Regions from separate parts of the Blastococcus sp. SYSU D01042 genome, predicted to be linked through region 1. Evidence: predicted binding sites of a transcription regulator. Region 1 holds the regulator's gene; each other region holds the start of a gene.
What was found. The regulator LexA, encoded in region 1, represses DNA repair genes until DNA is damaged. The targets are predictions, from matches to a motif close to TCGAACANNTGTTCGA.

Region 1 (5,335 bases):
GCGCGAGCTCATCGCCGCCCGCCTGCCGCACCCGGACGTCGACGTCGACGTGCTGGTCCCGTACGACCGGGGTGACCTGGTCGCCCGCGTCCACCGCGACGGCGAGGTGCTCGCCGAGGCGCACGAGGCCGGGGGAACCCGGCTCACCGCGCGGGTCGACGGCGCCCTCGCCGCGGCACTCGAGGGTTTCGCCGTCCCGGTCGGCTGACCGGGACGGCCGCGACCGGCTCGTCCAGGTCACGACGAGGTCACAGCCCGGTACGGTGAGCCCGTGACGAGCGGCGTGGTGCGCGACGCCGGCCCCCGGGGGACCACCTCCGGGCAGCCGGTGGGGCGGCCGTCGTGGTGGGCGGTGGTGGTCTGCCTCCTCGCCGGGGGGCTGATCACCCTGGACCTGCTGACCTGGGGGGCCACCGAGCGCCTCGACCTGCGGGTGTCCGACGTGGTGACGAGCTGGGGGCTGGCCGATTCGGCCGCCTACCCGCTGGTCTGGGTCGTGACGCAGCTGGGCGGCCGGGTGACGATCCTGGCCGTGCTGGTCGGGCTGGTCGGCTACCTCGCCTGGAGCCGGCGGACGCTGCTGCCCGTGCTCCGCGTGCTGGTCGCCGTGGTGCTGCTGACCGGTGCCGTCTACGCCATGAAGTACGGCACCGGTCGCACCGCACCGCGGTTCCCGGGCAGCTACTTCTTCCACGACGACGGCGCCTCGTTCCCGTCCGGGCACGTCGCCAACGCCGTGCTGATGTGGGGCGTGGCGCGGTGGCAGGCCGTCGAGTACGGGCTGCCCGTCCGGGTGCAGCAGGCGTTCTGGTGGCTGAGCGTCGTCGGGCCGGTGCTCACCGGGCTGTCGATGATCTCGCTGAACTTCCACTGGGTGACCGACGCCGTCGTCGGGGCGGCGGTGGGCGTCGTGCTGCTGGGCGTGGTTCACGCACTCGACGCAATCGTTCTGTCACGCTGGGTTCGTGCCCGAGCAGGCCGGCAGACCGCCTAGCGGCTTCGGAGGACGGCGAGCCACGCGAGCCATCCGGCTCGGCGCGGTGGTCCTCCTGGGTTCCCTCACGCCCGTCGCCGGCGCGGCCGGGGTCGCCGCGGCCGAGGAGGCCGCCCCGGCGGTGCGGTGCCAGATCACCGATCCCGCCCTCGCCGAGATATCCGGCCTGGTCGACCTCGGCGACCGGATGCTGGTCATGAACGACGGCGGGGACCGGCTCGGCGTCTCGGTGCTCGACGCGGCCTGCCAGGTCCTCGAGACCCGGACCGCGGCTGTCGACCCCTACGACCCGGAGGACCTCGCGCTCGGTGGCGACGGCACCCTCTGGCTGGCCGATGCCGGAGACAACACGGCCGTGCGCTCGACCGTGGCGCTGCTCGCGCTCCGCCCCGACGGTTCCGCGGGCGTCCACCGGCTCACCTACCCGGACGGCGCGCACGACTCCGAGGCGCTGCTGCTGGCGCCGGACGGCACGCCGTTCCTCGTCACGAAGGACGTGCTCGGCTCCAGCGGCGTCTACCGGCCCACCGCGCCGCTGTCGGCGGAGGCGACCGTGCCGATGGAGCGGGTGGCGACGGTCAACATGACGCTCACCGGGACCCCGGGCGGCCCGGTCGGCCGCGCCGGTCAGCTGATGATCACCGGGGGAGCGGTGGCCGGCGACGGGCACGCGCTGGCGCTGCGCACCTACACCGATGCCTACGTCTGGCCGCTGACCGGCTCCGACGTCCCGGCCGCCCTCGCCGGCACACCGGTGCGCATCCCGCTGCCGGAGTCGCCGCAGGGAGAAGCCATCAGCTTCACCGCCGACAACCAGCAGCTGGTCGTCGCCAGTGAGGGCGTGCCCAGCGACGTCGTGGTCGTCCCGATCCCCGCCGCCACCCCGGGGAGCGCGCCGGCGTCCTCGGGCGCTGCGGTGCCCACGCTCAGCGAGCTGACCGGCGACGGGAGGTCGGCCATCACCTCGGCGATCATCGCCGCGGTCGTCGCCACCCTGGTGGTGTGGATCTGGGGACTGGTGCGCCGGAGCAGGACCCGTCCCTGACCCGGGGCGGACGTCCGCGCCGGCCCCGTGGGGTGGGGCCGGCGGGGAGCTCGGATCAGACGCGCCGCAGGACGGAGACGACCCGGCCGAGGACCGTCGCGTCGTCGCCGGGGATGGGCTCGTACGCGGGGTTGTGCGGCAGCAGCCAGACGTGGCCGTCGCGGCGCTTGTAGGTCTTGACCGTCGCCTCGCCGTCGATCATGGCGGCGACGATCTCCCCGTTCTCCGCCGTCGGCTGCTGGCGCACGACGACCCAGTCGCCGTCGCAGATCGCCGCCTCGACCATCGAGTCACCGGCGACCTTCAGCATGAACAGGGTGCCCTCGCCGACCAGCTCGCGGGGGAGGGGGAACACGTCCTCCACCGCCTGCTCGGCCAGCACCGGACCACCGGCGGCGATCCGGCCGACCAGCGGCACGTAGGTCGGCGCCGAGAGCGGCTCGTCGGTGCCCGGAGCGGCCTCGGCCAGGGGCGCGGCCGGGCTCGAGGTGTCACCGGGCAGCCGGACGTCGAGCGCGCGCGGACGGTTGGGGTCGCGCCGCAGCCAGCCCTTCTTCTGCAGCACCGAGAGCTGGTGGGCCACCGACGAGGCCGACGACAGGCCGACCGCCTCGCCGATCTCGCGGACCGAGGGCGGGTACCCGCGCCGGTCGATGGAGTCGCGGATGACCTCGAGCACCCTGCGCTGGCGCTGGGTCAGCCCGTCGCCGTCGGTGCCGCGGTCGGGGAAGGAGCGCACCGACGCGGTGCTGCTGCCGGTGTCCGGTTCCGTCGTCGCGCTGCGCGTCCGCCGGCCGCCCGACGTCCCGCTGGTCTCCGCCACGTCTCCTCCTCGCCGGCCGCCGGTGCGGCCGTGCTGGTCGTCTCGCAGAGACCGTAGCGCCGATCATCGCGGCTTTCAAACAGGTGTTCGAAGAAAGTCGTCGCGTCGGGTCGCTTCTGTCGGTGGCGTCCGGTAGACATCGCACAGACGTTCGATTCGAACAACCGTTCGAGGACGTGGTGGGCATGCCGGGTCGGAGGAGTGGTCATGGGAAGCGTGGCGCAGGCCGTGGTGGAGTTCGACGAGGCCGTGCAGGCGCCGTGGCGCCCGCCGCTGGCGGGGGGCACGGCTCGGCGCGGGCAGTTGCGCGCTGTGCCGGACCCGGTCCGGCAGCCGTCGCCTCCCCGCCCGCCGGTGGAGCGGGCCGCGGTCGCGCCGGCGGCGGTGCGCCGCACCCCGTCGACGCCGGCGGCCCGGCCCGCGCGGCCCGCTCGTCCCGCGCCCCGGATGGCGCCCCCGGGTCACGGTCCGGTCGTCCCGGCCGCGCCCGGCCTCCGGCTCACCCGCCGCGCCCGGCGCCTGGGCGTCGTGCTCGGGCTGGCCGTCGGTGTCGTCCTCGGCTCGTGGGTGGGCTCGGCGGTCGCCGGCGGAGAGGAGGGCCTCCGCCTGGCCGGGGAGGTCAGCGTCGTGGTCGAGCAGGGCGACACGCTGTGGTCGATCGCGGCGGCCGTCGCGGGGGACGAGGAGGACGTGCGCGCCGTCGTCGCCGAGATCAGGGAGCGCAACGAGCTCCGCGACGCCGCCCTGGTCCCCGGCCAGGTGCTCGTCCTGCCGTGACCGGCTCGCGCACCCTGACCGACCCTCTCGGCGACAGGGCAACACCTCTCCAACCGGACGAGGTCGCTTCGTCAATCCTCGGTCCGGGCGCCTCCACGCAGAGTGGTGGAGCCAGCGCTTACGGTCATCGCGTGTCAGGTACCACGGACAGCCGCGCCGCTGTGTTCACCGGTTCCCCGCAGTCGGTCGAGGTCTACCAGGCCGGCACGTGGTGGTCGGGCGAGCTGCTGGGCTGGCGGCACGACGCCTCGGGCAGCTGTCAGATGTGGGTGCGCGTGGTCGTGGGCGGGGTCGAGGAGACGGCCTGGATCGACCTGGCCGCCCTCCGGCTCCCCGGCGCCGCCGCGCCGGCCCCGGGGGTCGGGGTGATCGACTCCCGCGTGAAGCAGGAGCTGCCGACCGCCCAGGCGGTCTCGGCCCTGCGCGGCCGGGCGCGCACCGGTGAGCCCGCCGCCACCGACGCGCTGCCGCTGCTCCGCGACGAGCCCGCTGCGGCCGGCGCGCCCGCCGTGGACGCCCCCACGGTCGCGGTCGCCCGCCCCGGCGGCCGTCGTCGCGCCCCCGAGACCGGCGAGGTGCCCGTGCTGTCCGCCCCGGCCGCCGTCCCGGCTGCCGCGTCGGCCGGGCGCCACCGTGCCCCCGCCGACCCCGGCCGGCACCGAGCTGCCGACACCGAGGTCTTCGCGGCCGTCTCCGACGCGACCGCCCAGCTGTCCGCCGTGGGCGCCGAGCACGCGCCCCCCGTCGAGGCGCGCCGCGCGGTCCGGCCGCACGCCGGCGCCGGGTGGACCGTCCCCGCTGCGCGCAGCCCCCGGGCGGAGGAGTCCTACGGCCGGTCGGAGGTCTGCACCGGCCGCATCGAGGTCGAGCCCGACCTCCTCACCCGTCCCATGCGGCTGAGCGACCTGGCACCGCACGCGCGGCGTCCCCGGGTGAGCGGCGCCGTCTCCGGCGCCTGACGGGCCGGCCCCTCGGCGGTTGACCCCGGGTCGGCCGCCGTCGGCTGTCCGCTGGTGTGCCCTCGCATGCCGCCGGTGTCCTCCACCCCTCCGCGGGTTGCCGAGTCGGCATGTCGCCGAGTCGACCCGTCGCCATGTCGACGGGTCGGTGCAGCGCGTCGCCGTCCTGGTCCGGCGCGTCGCGCGGGCGTGTCGTGTGACTGCTGGGAAGGCGTGTTCCTGCGGGTGACAGCAGTGTCGGGGCGGAACACGCCGACCGATGCACGTCTTGCACATCTAGTGGGGCCAGGCTTAGGGTTCCACTAGATCTAGTAGTTACAGAGCTGTAAGCCTTGTCCACACGCTGGTCCTCAGGTTCTCCCCGTGACGTCCACCGGATGTCCCCAGGAGGGTCCACAGGACGGCCGGGCGAGGCCGCCGAGGGAGGTGAACCGCGATGCGTTGCCCGTTCTGCCACAACCCCGACAGCCGTGTCATCGACTCGCGGGAGGCCGACGAGGGAGCCACCACCCGTCGTCGCCGGTCGTGCCCCCAGTGCAACCGCCGGTTCACCACCGTCGAGGAGGCCGTCCTCGCCGTCGTCAAGCGCAGCGGCGTGAGCGAGCCGTTCAACCGGTCCAAGGTGGTGGCCGGTGTCCGCCGGGCCTGCCAGGGCCGTCCCGTCGACGAGGACCAGCTGGCGCTGCTGGCCCAGCAGGTCGAGGACACCATCCGCGCCAGCGGAGCGGCGGAGGTGC
Region 2 (5,335 bases), on a different contig from region 1:
CCGAAGTGGCCACTTCGGCGGCGGTGAGCGCGGGCGGCGCGGCCGGTGTGGCAACCTGCGGTCGTGCTGATGCCCCGCGCTCCCCGGGCGGCCGCCGCCGGGCTGCTGCTCGCCCTCGCCCTGCCCACCCTGGCGGCGTGCCGGACCTCCCCGGACGTCGCCGCCTACGTGGGTGACGCCCGCGTGACCGTCGCCGAGCTGGAGCAGGGGGTCGAGCAGCGGCGCACCGAGGAGGGCATCGAGGAGGTCGCCGCCGCCGGCGAGGCCGACTACACCCGCCGGGTGCTCGGGTTCCTCGTGGAGCGCGAGGTCTACGCCGAGGTCGCCGAGCGGTACGACCTCTCCGTGGACGATGCCGCGGTCCGCGCCCGCATCGACCAGCTGATGGGCGACGACGACCCCGACGAGGTCTACCGCCAGCTCGCCGCGCAGGGCGTGAGCCGGACCGACGTCACCGAGACCATCCGCCAGCAGCTGCTCCGGGAGGAGCTCGCCGCGGCCGAGGGCGCCGGCGACCTCTCCGACGACGCGCTGCAGGAGGTCTACACGGAGATCCGCGAGGACTACGCGCAGGTGGAGTTCGGCTACATCACCGTCCCGGACGAGGCGACGGGGGAGGCGGTCGTCGACGAGCTCACCGCGGCGCCGGAGGCCTATGCCACGGTCGCGGCCCGGTACCCGGGCGAGTCCACGCTGCCCGAACTGGCCCGGCGCGCGGCCGAGGAGCTGCCGCCGGTGCTCAGCGAGCAGCTGACCGCCGCCGAGCCGGGCACCGGGTTCGTCGTCCCCGTCGAGGGCGTGGGCACCGTGGTCGGCTTCGTCGCCGGCGAGGCCTACCCGACCTTCGAGGAGCTGCGCGAGCAGGTCGAGGTCGCGGCCGCCGAGCGGCTGGCCGTCGCGGGCGCCGAGGTCGTCGACGAGGTGCGCGGGGACCTCGACGTCACCGTCAACCCCCGCTACGGCGTGCTGGACGAGGAGGGGCGGCTGGTCCGCGGCGAGGGCGGCGTGGTCAGGATCCTCGCCGAGGAGCCCGAGGTGCAGCCGGCCGGGGCCGGGGGCTGAGCCGGTGCCCGTCGCGCTCGTCGTCGTCGTCAGCCCCCGGCTGCCCGGCCTGCTGGGGCCCACCGGCTGGCAGGCGCTGGCCGACCGGCCGGTGCTCGCCCTGCCCGGCGCCGCCGGGACCGCCGAGGCCCTGCGGGCCGCGGGCTGGCACGTGGAGGACGTCGCCGACGCCGCGGCGGCGGAAGCCCGCCCGGACGGCGTCGTGCTGCTGAGCGACGACGCCGCGGCCGCGCCCGGAGCGGAGGTGGTCGACGGAGCCCCGGAGCCGCCCGGCGCCCGGCTGCTCGACGTCGTCCGGGTCATGGACACCCTGCGCGCGCCCGGTGGCTGCCCCTGGGACGCCGAGCAGACGCACGCCTCGCTGCGCGGCTACCTGCTCGAGGAGGCGCACGAGGCCTACGACGCCATCGTCGACGACGACGCGGTCGCCATGCGCGAGGAGCTCGGCGACGTGCTGCTGCAGGTCGTCTTCCACGCCCGGGTGGCCGCGGAGGCCGCAGCGGAGCGCCGCTTCGACGTCGACGACGTCGCCGGGGACCTGGTCGAGAAGCTGGTGCGGCGGCACCCGCACGTGTTCGGGGACGCCGGGCCCCGGGACGTCGAGCAGGTCGAGGCCGGCTGGGACGAGATCAAGCAGCAGGAGAAGCAGCGCCGCTCGCCGACCGAGGGCGTCTCCCGCTCGCAGCCCGCGGCCTCGTGGGGCGCGGCGCTGGTCCGCCGCGCCGGGCGGGCCGGCCTGCCGACGCCGGGGGCGGCCGACCTGCCCGACCGCAGCCCCGAGGAGCTGGGCGAGCGGCTGCTCGGCGTCGTGGCGGCGGCGCAGGCACGCGGCTGGGACGTCGAGGACGCGCTCCGCGAGGCGGTGCGGCGCTACGCCGGCGAGCTGGACGCCGCCGCCCGAGCCGGATCGGTGGACCAGCCCGGCTGACCCGCCGGGCGCCTTCTCCGCCCGCCCGCTCGTCCACAGGGCGGTGCATCCTTTCTGGTCGGCGCCTCGTCGGCCGAGTACCATCGAACACGCGTTCGAACGATTCGACGAGGGGTCCGGCGGCCCGTCCCCGTTCGAAGGAGCCGTGGCGGCAGCAGGGGATCGACCACCTCGAACGCGCCGCAGCGCCGTCCCGTGTGATCGCGCGGCTGTCGGCGGTGGTCGCGGCGTCGCTGGCCGAGTTCGCCCGGTGCCGCCCGTCGGCCGCGACCCGGTCTGCGCGCCCTGCCGTGCTGTCGGAGGTGAGCGAGTGGGCGGTCGACGAGGTGGCGCCCACGTCGTCCATCACCGCGAGGGCGGCCGGGACGCAGCTGGCGGACGCGCTGACGCTGGTCGAGCGGCTCCCCGCCACGCACGCCCTGATGGCCGAGGGTGCGCTGAGCCCGGCGCACGCCCGGCAGATGGTGCACGTGGTCGGCCCGGTCAGGGACGACGCGGTGCGTGCGGACATCGAGGCGCACGTGCTGCGCCTGCTCGGCCGCAAGACGCCTCCTCAACTCGGTGACTGCGCCTGGTGCGTCGTCCTGCGCAAGGACGCCGACGCCGCCGCCCGGAAGCTGGTGGCGGCGGTCCGGGAGCGCGGTGTGCGGCTGCACGACCGCCGCGACGGCACGGCCACGATCGCGATCGACCTCCCGCTGCCTGTTGCTGCGGCGATCCACCGGGCGCTGGAGAGGTACGCGGAGGCGGCCCGGGTCGACGGTGACGAGCGGACCGAGCAGCAGCGGATGGCCGACTGCGTCGAGGGCCTGGTGCTGCGGCCAGGGGAGGACGGTGCCCCGGCGGTCACGCTCGCGCTCACCCTCGTGGCGAGCCTGGAGACGATGCTCGGCGGCGCGGAGCCCGGGCAGGTCGAGGGACTGCTGGTGTCGGCCGAGGTGGTGCGGGAGCTCGGGTACGCCTTCGGTCTGGTGCCCCGGCGGCGCCGGACCTCGCGGACCTGCCCGACCCGGAGCCCGTGCCAGAGCCGGACCCCGGGCCCGCGCCGGGCCCCACGGATCCGGAAGTCGAGGCCGTGCCCCAGCCGCGAGCCGGTGGCACGCAGGCGACCGACGCCGTGGCCCCCGATGCCGTGCACGACCGGTCCGATGACGCTGGCGGACCTCAGCCGACGCCCGTCGCGAAGCGCACGCTCGGTGAGTGGTCGTCCCTCGCCCGGGCGCGGGACGAGACAGCGGCCCGGGAGGCGCTGGCCGGTGCGACGGGGGCGATTCTCGACGGGACGTGGTGCGACGGTGAGCACCGCGCCCTGCTGGACGTGGGTGCGCTGGTGGGGGTCCACGACCTCGACGGGACCGGGCTGGCGCACCGTCCACGCATCGCGGTCGTGGACAAGCTGCGGGGCAGCCTCGTCGCGCTGACCGACGCCGCAGGGATACGCCGCGGTGCGGCGCTCGGGCCGCCCACCGGAGCCGCCGGCTACACGCCGGGAGCCGAACTCGACCGCTCCGTCCGGCTGCGGGACCGGCGGTGCCGCTTCCCGGGGTGCCGCGCACGCGCGCGGACGGGCGACCTGGACCACCGGCGGGAGTGGCCCGACGGTGGGACCACGCACGACAACCTGGTCTGCCTGTGCAGGCACCACCACCGTCTCGAGCACCAGGCGCCGGGCTGGCGGTTCGACGAGGGTGACGACGGCGACCTGGCGATCACCATGCCCAGCGGCGAGGGGCTGATCAGTCCTCCGCCGAGATTCGGCACCGACCTCGACATCCCGCCCGACTGACCGCCTCAGATGTGCGAGCCGCCGCGCCCGGTGAGGTCGGGCGGAGGTGTCCCATGGCGGCCCCACCATGGACATCGACGACTCGGCGGCGAGGGCGGCTCCTGAAACCGGAACCCTTGCTGCGGCCCCGTTGATCCTCGGAGGCAAGTGCGGCACCGTTCGCTTCGGTCGGCTGCTCGGGTCGGCCGCCGATGGTGGCTGCTGGGCTGGATGCGGTGGGGGAGTTGCGTGCGCGCTGGGGCTGCTCGTAGAGGCGCAGCGGTCATGACTGCGCTGGCGGTTGCAGCAGTCAGCACCACTGCCGTCCTGCTGCTGGGCGGCTGCGGAGGCCCAGGAGATGGGCCAGGCGGCGCGCCACGGGCCTGCCCGGCCGTTGACCACGGCCGGACCCTCGTGGTGCGGCTGGCCGAGGACTGGCCCCCCACGGACGGGCGGACTGTCGTCGCGCGGTGCTCGTCGCCCTGTGGCCAGGCGCAGCAGGACCGTGACGATCCGGCTCGGGAGGTGCGCGGTGCACTGACCGGCTCCTCGGCTGCGCTCTCGATGATGGACATGCCGGACTCCATGGTGGTGACCGTGCTCAGTCCCGAGGGCCAGGTGGCCGAGGTGGAGCAGGCACTCACCTGGGAGCGCGTAGGCGGCACTGAGGAGTGCGGCGGTCCGATGGAAGCCGTCGTGGTCGTCCCCGCCCCCTGACCCCTTCGGAACCGGACGAGGCGTGCAGCATCGGCACGTGGCGCCGGCATCCGGCAGGCATGGGCTTCCCGTCACCCCTCGGGCGGTCAGCGGAGTGCATGACGTGACTTCGCCTGCAAGGCAGCCCGGCATCTGTCCCTGAAGCCGCCTTCCGGAACGGCTCCGTGCACTCGTGCACGCGTTGAGCGTCGAGCACCACCCGGAAACATCCGGACCGGCGGGCCCGAGGGGACGGCCGCCGCAGCGAGGCGCGCGTGACGGGAGTGAGCGGCTGGTTAGGCTGCCCCCCGTGCCGAGCATCGAAGCCGTAGGCGCGCGGGAGATCCTCGACTCGCGCGGAAACCCCACCGTCGAGGTCGAGGTCGCCCTCGACGACGGGACGATCGCCCGCGCGGCGGTGCCCAGCGGCGCCTCCACCGGCGCCTTCGAGGCGGTGGAGCTGCGCGACGGCGGTGACCGCTACGGCGGCAAGGGCGTCACCAAGGCCGTCGACGGCGTCCTCGACGTCATCGGCCCGGAGCTGGTCGGCTACGAGGCCAGCGAGCAGCGGCTGATCGACCAGCAGCTCATCGACCTGGACGGCACCCCGGACAAGTCCCGGCTGGGCGCCAACGCGATCCTCGGCGTCAGCCTCGCCGTCGCGCGCGCGGCCGCCGACTCCGCCGGCCTGCCGCTGTTCCGCTACGTCGGCGGCCCCTCGGCGCACGTGCTGCCCGTCCCGATGATGAACATCCTCAACGGTGGCGCGCACGCCGACAGCAACGTCGACGTGCAGGAGTTCATGATCGCCCCGATCGGCGCGGCGACCTTCGCCGAGGCGCTGGCCATGGGCACCGAGACCTACCACGCGCTCAAGGCCGTCC
Region 3 (5,335 bases), on a different contig from region 1:
AGGTAGTAGGCGGGCAGCGCCAGGTCGAAGGCCGGGCAGGAGACCTGGCGGACCTCCGCGCCCAGGCTCTCCAGCAGGGCCACGGCCTCGGCCACACGGGCGAGCACGCCCTCGTCGTAGCCGTCGGTGTGCCCCTCGCCGCCGAGCTCGGTGACGACGCCGACGCGCAGGCCGGCCAGGTCGCCCTCGGCGCCGCGGCGGGCCGCCTCCGCGAGCACCGGCACCGGCGAGGCGATGGAGGTGGAGTCCAGCGGGTCGTGGCCGGCGATGGCCTCGTGCAGCAGCGCCGCGTCGAGGACGGTGCGGGTCATCGGCCCGGCCTGGTCCAGGCTCGAGGAGAAGGCGATGAGGCCGTACCGGGAGACCGAGCCGTAGGTGGGCTTGTGCCCGACCAGGCCGGTGACGGCGGCGGGCTGGCGGATCGAGCCGCCGGTGTCGGTGCCGATCGCCCACGGCGCGAGGCCGCCGGCCACCGCCGCGGAGGAGCCGCCGGACGAGCCGCCCGGGATGCGGTCGTGGTCCCAGGGGTTGCGGGTCACGCGGTAGGCGGAGTTCTCGGTGGAGGAGCCCATCGCGAACTCGTCCATGTTGGTCTTGCCGAGCAGCACCGTGCCTGCGTTCTTCAGCCGGGCGGCCAGCGTCGCGTCGTACGGCGGGCGCCAGCCCTCGAGGATCTTCGAGCCGCTCGTCGTCGGGACGCCTTCGGTCACGACGACGTCCTTGAGCGCCAGCGGGATGCCGGCCAGCGGACCGGTGGCGGTGCCCCCGGCGCGGGCGGCGTCGACCTGCTCGGCGGTGCGCAGCGCCGCCTCGGCGTCGACGTGCAGGTAGGAGCCGAGCGCGGCGTCCTCGGCCTCGATGCGGTCGAGGTAGGCGCGGGTGACCTCGACCGAGGTGACCTCGCCGGCGGTGAGCAGCCGGCCGAGCTCGGCGGCGTCCGTGGTGGTCAGCTCGCTCACGCCTCCTCCCCCAGGATGCGGGGGACGCGGATGCGGCCGTCCTCGGCCGCCGGCGCACCGGCGAGCACGACGTCGCGGGGCAGGCTGGGCCGGGCGACGTCCTCGCGGAAGACGTTGGTCATCGGCACGGCGTGCGTGGTGGGCGCGACGTCGGCGACGTCGGCCTTGCCCACCTGCGCGACGGCGTCCAGCACGGCGCCCAGCTGACCGGCGAAGAGGTCGAGCTCCTCGTCGGTCACGGCCAGCCGCGAGAGGTGGGCCAGGTGGGCCACCTCGTCACGGGTGAGTCGGTCCTTGCGGGACGGCGTGCTCATGCGCGGCGGAACTCCACTTCGAGGGGACCTTCGGCACGGGCTCCCGCGGTCGGGGGCCGGCACCGGACCTTCCCACTGTACGTGGGGGGTCTGGCCAGGTCGTCACCGTGAGAGGCTGCTCCCGACTGCGATCACCGGAGATCGGCCCGAGCCCCAGAGCTCCTCGGAGGAACCGTGTCCTATCTCCTGCGGCTGGTCATGCCCGACCGCCCCGGCATCCTCGGCGCCGTCGCGACGGCGCTGGGCACCGCCGGCATCGACATCGTGTCGCTGGACGTGCTCGAGCGCGGCACCGGCATCGCGGTGGACGACCTCGTGGTGGACCTGCCGCCCGGCCGGCTGCCCGACAGCCTGATCACGGTGGCCCAGGGCGTGCCCGACGTGCGCGTCGAGTCGCTGCGGCCCTTCGCCGGCCCCCTGGACACCCACCGCGAGCTGGAGCTGCTCGACGCGCTGGCCCGCGCCGGCGAGGCGTCGGCGGCAGCGCTGCTGGCGGCGGAGCTGCCCCGGGTGTTCCACAGCGGGTGGGCGGTGGTGCTCGACTGCGGGCCGGACGGCTGGTCGGTGCAGGCCGCGTCCGAGGCGGCGCCGGGCTTCGCGGGAGTGTCGCTGCCGTGGCTGCCGCTGTCGGGTGCGCGGCTGCTGCCCAGCGACGACGACTGGCTGCCCGAGCGCTGGCGCGAGATGGCGATCGAGATGATGGCCGCGCCGTACGGCGGGGACCACTGCGCGGTCGTCGTGGGCCGGTCGGGCGGGCCGGCGTTCCGCCGCTCCGAGCTGCTGCGGCTGGTGCACCTCATCGGGATCGCCTCGACCGTCCGGCACCTGCCGCCGGCGTGACGGTGCGCGAGACCTGATCCGCTCGAGCAGGCCCGTGGGTCTGCTGCTCCCGCTCGCCGGCGGTCACCTGTAGGTGTCGGTGGTCGAACATATGATCGAACCGTGCCCGACACCGCCTCCCGTCCCACCGCCGCCACCGGTGCGCCGTCGGTCGGGTGGGCGAGCGGGCCGCTCGGTGCGGTGCAGGCGGCCAGCCGCGAGATCGCACGGCAGACCGCCGTGCGGGCGAGGGCGGTCGCGGCCTTCGCCGCATCCCGCCCCGCGTCAGCGGACCGCCCCGCGGGAGCTCCGGGCGCCATGAGCGCCGACCGCCGGGCGGCGCGGCCGGAGGTGCTCGCCGACGTCAGCGAGTGGGCGGCGCAGGAGCTGGTGGTGGCGCTGTCGATCACCCGGACGGCCGCCGAGAACCTGCTGGAGCGGTCGCTCACCCTCGTCCACCGTCTCCCCCGGACCCTGGAGGCCCTCGAATCCGGGCTGATCCACGACGGCCACCTCTGGTCGATGCTGGAGCGGGTCGCCCCGGTCCGTGACACCGCCGTCCGCGCCCGGGTGGAGCGCGAGGTGCTCGACTGGGTGGCCGGCCGGCAGGTCACCACCCCGCCGCAGCTGACCGCGAAGGTGCGGCGCTCGGTGCTCCGGCACGACGCCGCGGCCGCAGCCCAGCGGCTGGTGCGGGCGCTGCGGGAGCGCGGCGTCTCCGCCCGCGCCGACCGCCGGGAGGGCATGGCGGTGTTCGACGCGCTGCTGACGGTCCCCGAGGCCCAGGCGCTGCTCGATGCGCTGGGCCGGTGCGCCGATGCGATCGACGACCCCGAGGACACGCGGACCCGCGGCCAGAAGATGGCCGACTGCCTCCTCGACCTGGTGCTCCGCCCGGGCGAGAACGGCCATCCCGCGGTGCAGGCCCAGCTCACCGTCGTCGCCGGCATCCGCACGCTGGCCGGTGGCTCCGCACCGGGTGAGATCGGCGGCGAGCCGGTGCCCGCCGACGTCGTGCGCGCCCTGGCCCGGGCGCTCGGCCTGTTGCCGGCCGACCCCGCGCGCTCCCCCGCACCGCACCGGCGGGTGGACGTCCCGCCGGAGGAGACGTGGGACGACACCCTGCGGGCCGCCGACGAGCGGTGGTGGGCCGAGGTCGAGGCGCGGGCGCTGCACGGTGAGTGGGGTGGCGAGGAGGACCCGCCGCCCGAGGAGATGGAGCGCTGGTGGGCGCTCGACGCCGAGCACGCGCAACCGCCACCGGACCCCGAGCCAGAAAACCCAGCGCCGGCAGTCCCCGCCGCGGGCGGATGGGCGGACGCCGACCGGGCGGTGGACGAGGCCGGCGCCCTGCTCCTGGAACTGCAGCGCGCCACCTGCCGCGCGGATCGAGCCGTGACCGACGCCCGCCGCGCCGAGGCGGACGACCGGGACGCGTGGGACGACAGCCCCGCCGGCCGGGTGAGCACCGCGGCGAGCGACCTGGCCGCCCTCCGCGCGCTGACCGACGAGCAGCGCGACGCGCTCGCCGCCCTGCTCGACCGCAGCGCCGGCGGGGGCCTCGTCGACAGGCCGCGCATCGCCGTGGTGGACGAGCTGACCGGCGCCCTGCGCTGCCTCACCGACAGCGACGAGCTGCGCCGGCACGCCACGTGCGGCGCCCGCCGCTGCCGTCGCGACCCGGCGCGGTGCGACCACGACCTCACGGGTCGGCCCGGTCTCGGTCCGCCTGGCACGAGCGCCGGCTACCGACCGGGGGCCGCGCTCGACCGGTACGTCCGCGCGCGGGACCGGCGGTGCCGCTTCCCCGGCTGCCGCCAGCGGGTGCCGCGCGGCGGTGAGCTCGACCACGACCGCCCGTGGCCGGGCGGCACGACCAGCGCGGGCGACCTGATCGGCTACTGCACCGGCCACCACCGCGGCAAGCACCAGGCACCCGGCTGGCGCCACGACCTGGCCCCGGACGGCACGCTGACGGTCACCACACCGACCGGCCTGGTCGCCACGACCACCCCGCCGCCGTTCTGAGGCAGCGGGAGGGACGGGCGAGCGGACCTCAGCCGCGCGGTGACGTCACCTTCTCCGGCGTGATCCGGACCAGCAGGCGGACCTGGTCCCGTCCGCCGAACCACGGGTACGGGCGGCCGATGTAGCGCTGCGACAGCTCGTCGATGTGCTCGCGGGCACCGACCTCGGTCACCTCGGTGACGCGACCGCGGACCTCGAAGTAGCGGCTCGGGTCGTCGGGGTCGGCCACGTTCAGGGCCACCCGCGGGTCGCGCTCCACGTTGCGGACCTTCTGGTGCCCGCGGACGGTGTTGATCAGGACGTCGCGCCCGTCGGTGTCCACCCAGGTCTGCGTCATCTGCGGCGAGCCGTCGGGCATCAGGGTCGAGAGGAAGCAGGGGCTGGGCCGGCGGAGCAGGTCGAGCAGGGCGTCGGGCAGCGACACGCTGGGTCCTTCCGGAGGGGTGGACCCCGCCCCTACCCCCGACCTCCCGCGTCACTCCGCCGGCGGCTCGCTCCCGTCACCGATCGTCGCGACCGCCCGGGCGGCGTCCGGGCCCTCGGCGAGCAGCACCTGGAAGCCGTCGTCGTCGAGGATCGGCGCCTTGACCTGCACCGCCTTGTCGTACTTGCTGCCGGGGTCCGCCCCGACGACGACGAAGCCGGTCTTCTTCGACACCGACCCGGTGACCTTGCCGCCGCGCTCCTGGATCGCGGCGATCGCCTGGTCGCGGCTGTGGTCGCGCAGCGAGCCGGTGACGACGACGGTGACGCCGGTCAGCGGGCCGGGGCCGGCGTCGCTGCCCTCGTCGACCATCCGCACACCGGCGCGGCGCCACTTCTCCACAACGTCGCGGTGCCAGTCGACGTCGAACCAGTCGCGCACCGACTTCGCGATCGTGGGCCCCACGCCGTCCGCCGCCGCGAGCTCCTCCTCGGACGCCTCCGTGATGCGGTCCAGCGAGCGGAAGTCGCGGGCCAGCGCCTGCGCGGCGGTGGGGCCGACGTGCCGGATGGAGAGCGCCACCAGCACCCGCCACAGGGGCACGTCCTTGCGGCTCTGCAGGTTGGTCAGCAGCTTCTGGCCGTTGGCCGACAGGGTGCCGTCCTTCTTGGTGAAGAACGAGGACCGCTGCAGCTGCTCGGCGTCGAGGAAGAACACGTCGCCCTCGTCCTGCAGCAGCGAGCTCTGCAGCAGGGCGATCGCGGCCTCGTACCCGAGGTTCTCGATGTCGA

Region 2: ACI79H_RS01450 (DUF222 domain-containing protein) is a predicted target of LexA. The motif match lies at 2,074-2,089, and genes of this name have one in related genera.
Region 3: ACI79H_RS14240 (DUF222 domain-containing protein) is a predicted target of LexA. The motif match lies at 2,197-2,212, and genes of this name have one in related genera.

What each region holds. Positions count from the first base shown of each region.
Region 1 covers NZ_JBJGZM010000005.1:45,059-50,393, forward strand. Annotated here, with positions in the region: gene hflX (GTPase HflX) at 1-208, shown strand, start outside; gene ACI79H_RS11155 (phosphatase PAP2 family protein) at 272-994, shown strand; gene ACI79H_RS11160 (hypothetical protein) at 1,041-2,039, shown strand; gene lexA (transcriptional repressor LexA) at 2,095-2,862, opposite strand; gene ACI79H_RS11170 (LysM peptidoglycan-binding domain-containing protein) at 3,070-3,639, shown strand; gene ACI79H_RS11175 (hypothetical protein) at 3,771-4,598, shown strand; gene nrdR (transcriptional regulator NrdR) at 5,035-5,335, shown strand, end outside.
Region 2 covers NZ_JBJGZM010000001.1:282,175-287,509, reverse strand. Annotated here, with positions in the region: gene ACI79H_RS01460 (SurA N-terminal domain-containing protein) at 70-1,062, shown strand; gene ACI79H_RS01455 (MazG family protein) at 1,067-1,990, shown strand; gene ACI79H_RS01450 (DUF222 domain-containing protein) at 2,188-3,411, shown strand; gene ACI79H_RS01445 (HNH endonuclease signature motif containing protein) at 3,378-3,776, shown strand; gene ACI79H_RS01440 (hypothetical protein) at 4,041-4,472, shown strand; gene eno (phosphopyruvate hydratase) at 4,762-5,335, shown strand, end outside.
Region 3 covers NZ_JBJGZM010000007.1:131,726-137,060, reverse strand. Annotated here, with positions in the region: gene gatA (Asp-tRNA(Asn)/Glu-tRNA(Gln) amidotransferase subunit GatA) at 1-959, opposite strand, end outside; gene gatC (Asp-tRNA(Asn)/Glu-tRNA(Gln) amidotransferase subunit GatC) at 956-1,273, opposite strand; gene ACI79H_RS14245 (ACT domain-containing protein) at 1,448-2,113, shown strand; gene ACI79H_RS14240 (DUF222 domain-containing protein) at 2,216-4,120, shown strand; gene ACI79H_RS14235 (PPOX class F420-dependent oxidoreductase) at 4,149-4,544, opposite strand; gene ligA (NAD-dependent DNA ligase LigA) at 4,596-5,335, opposite strand, start outside.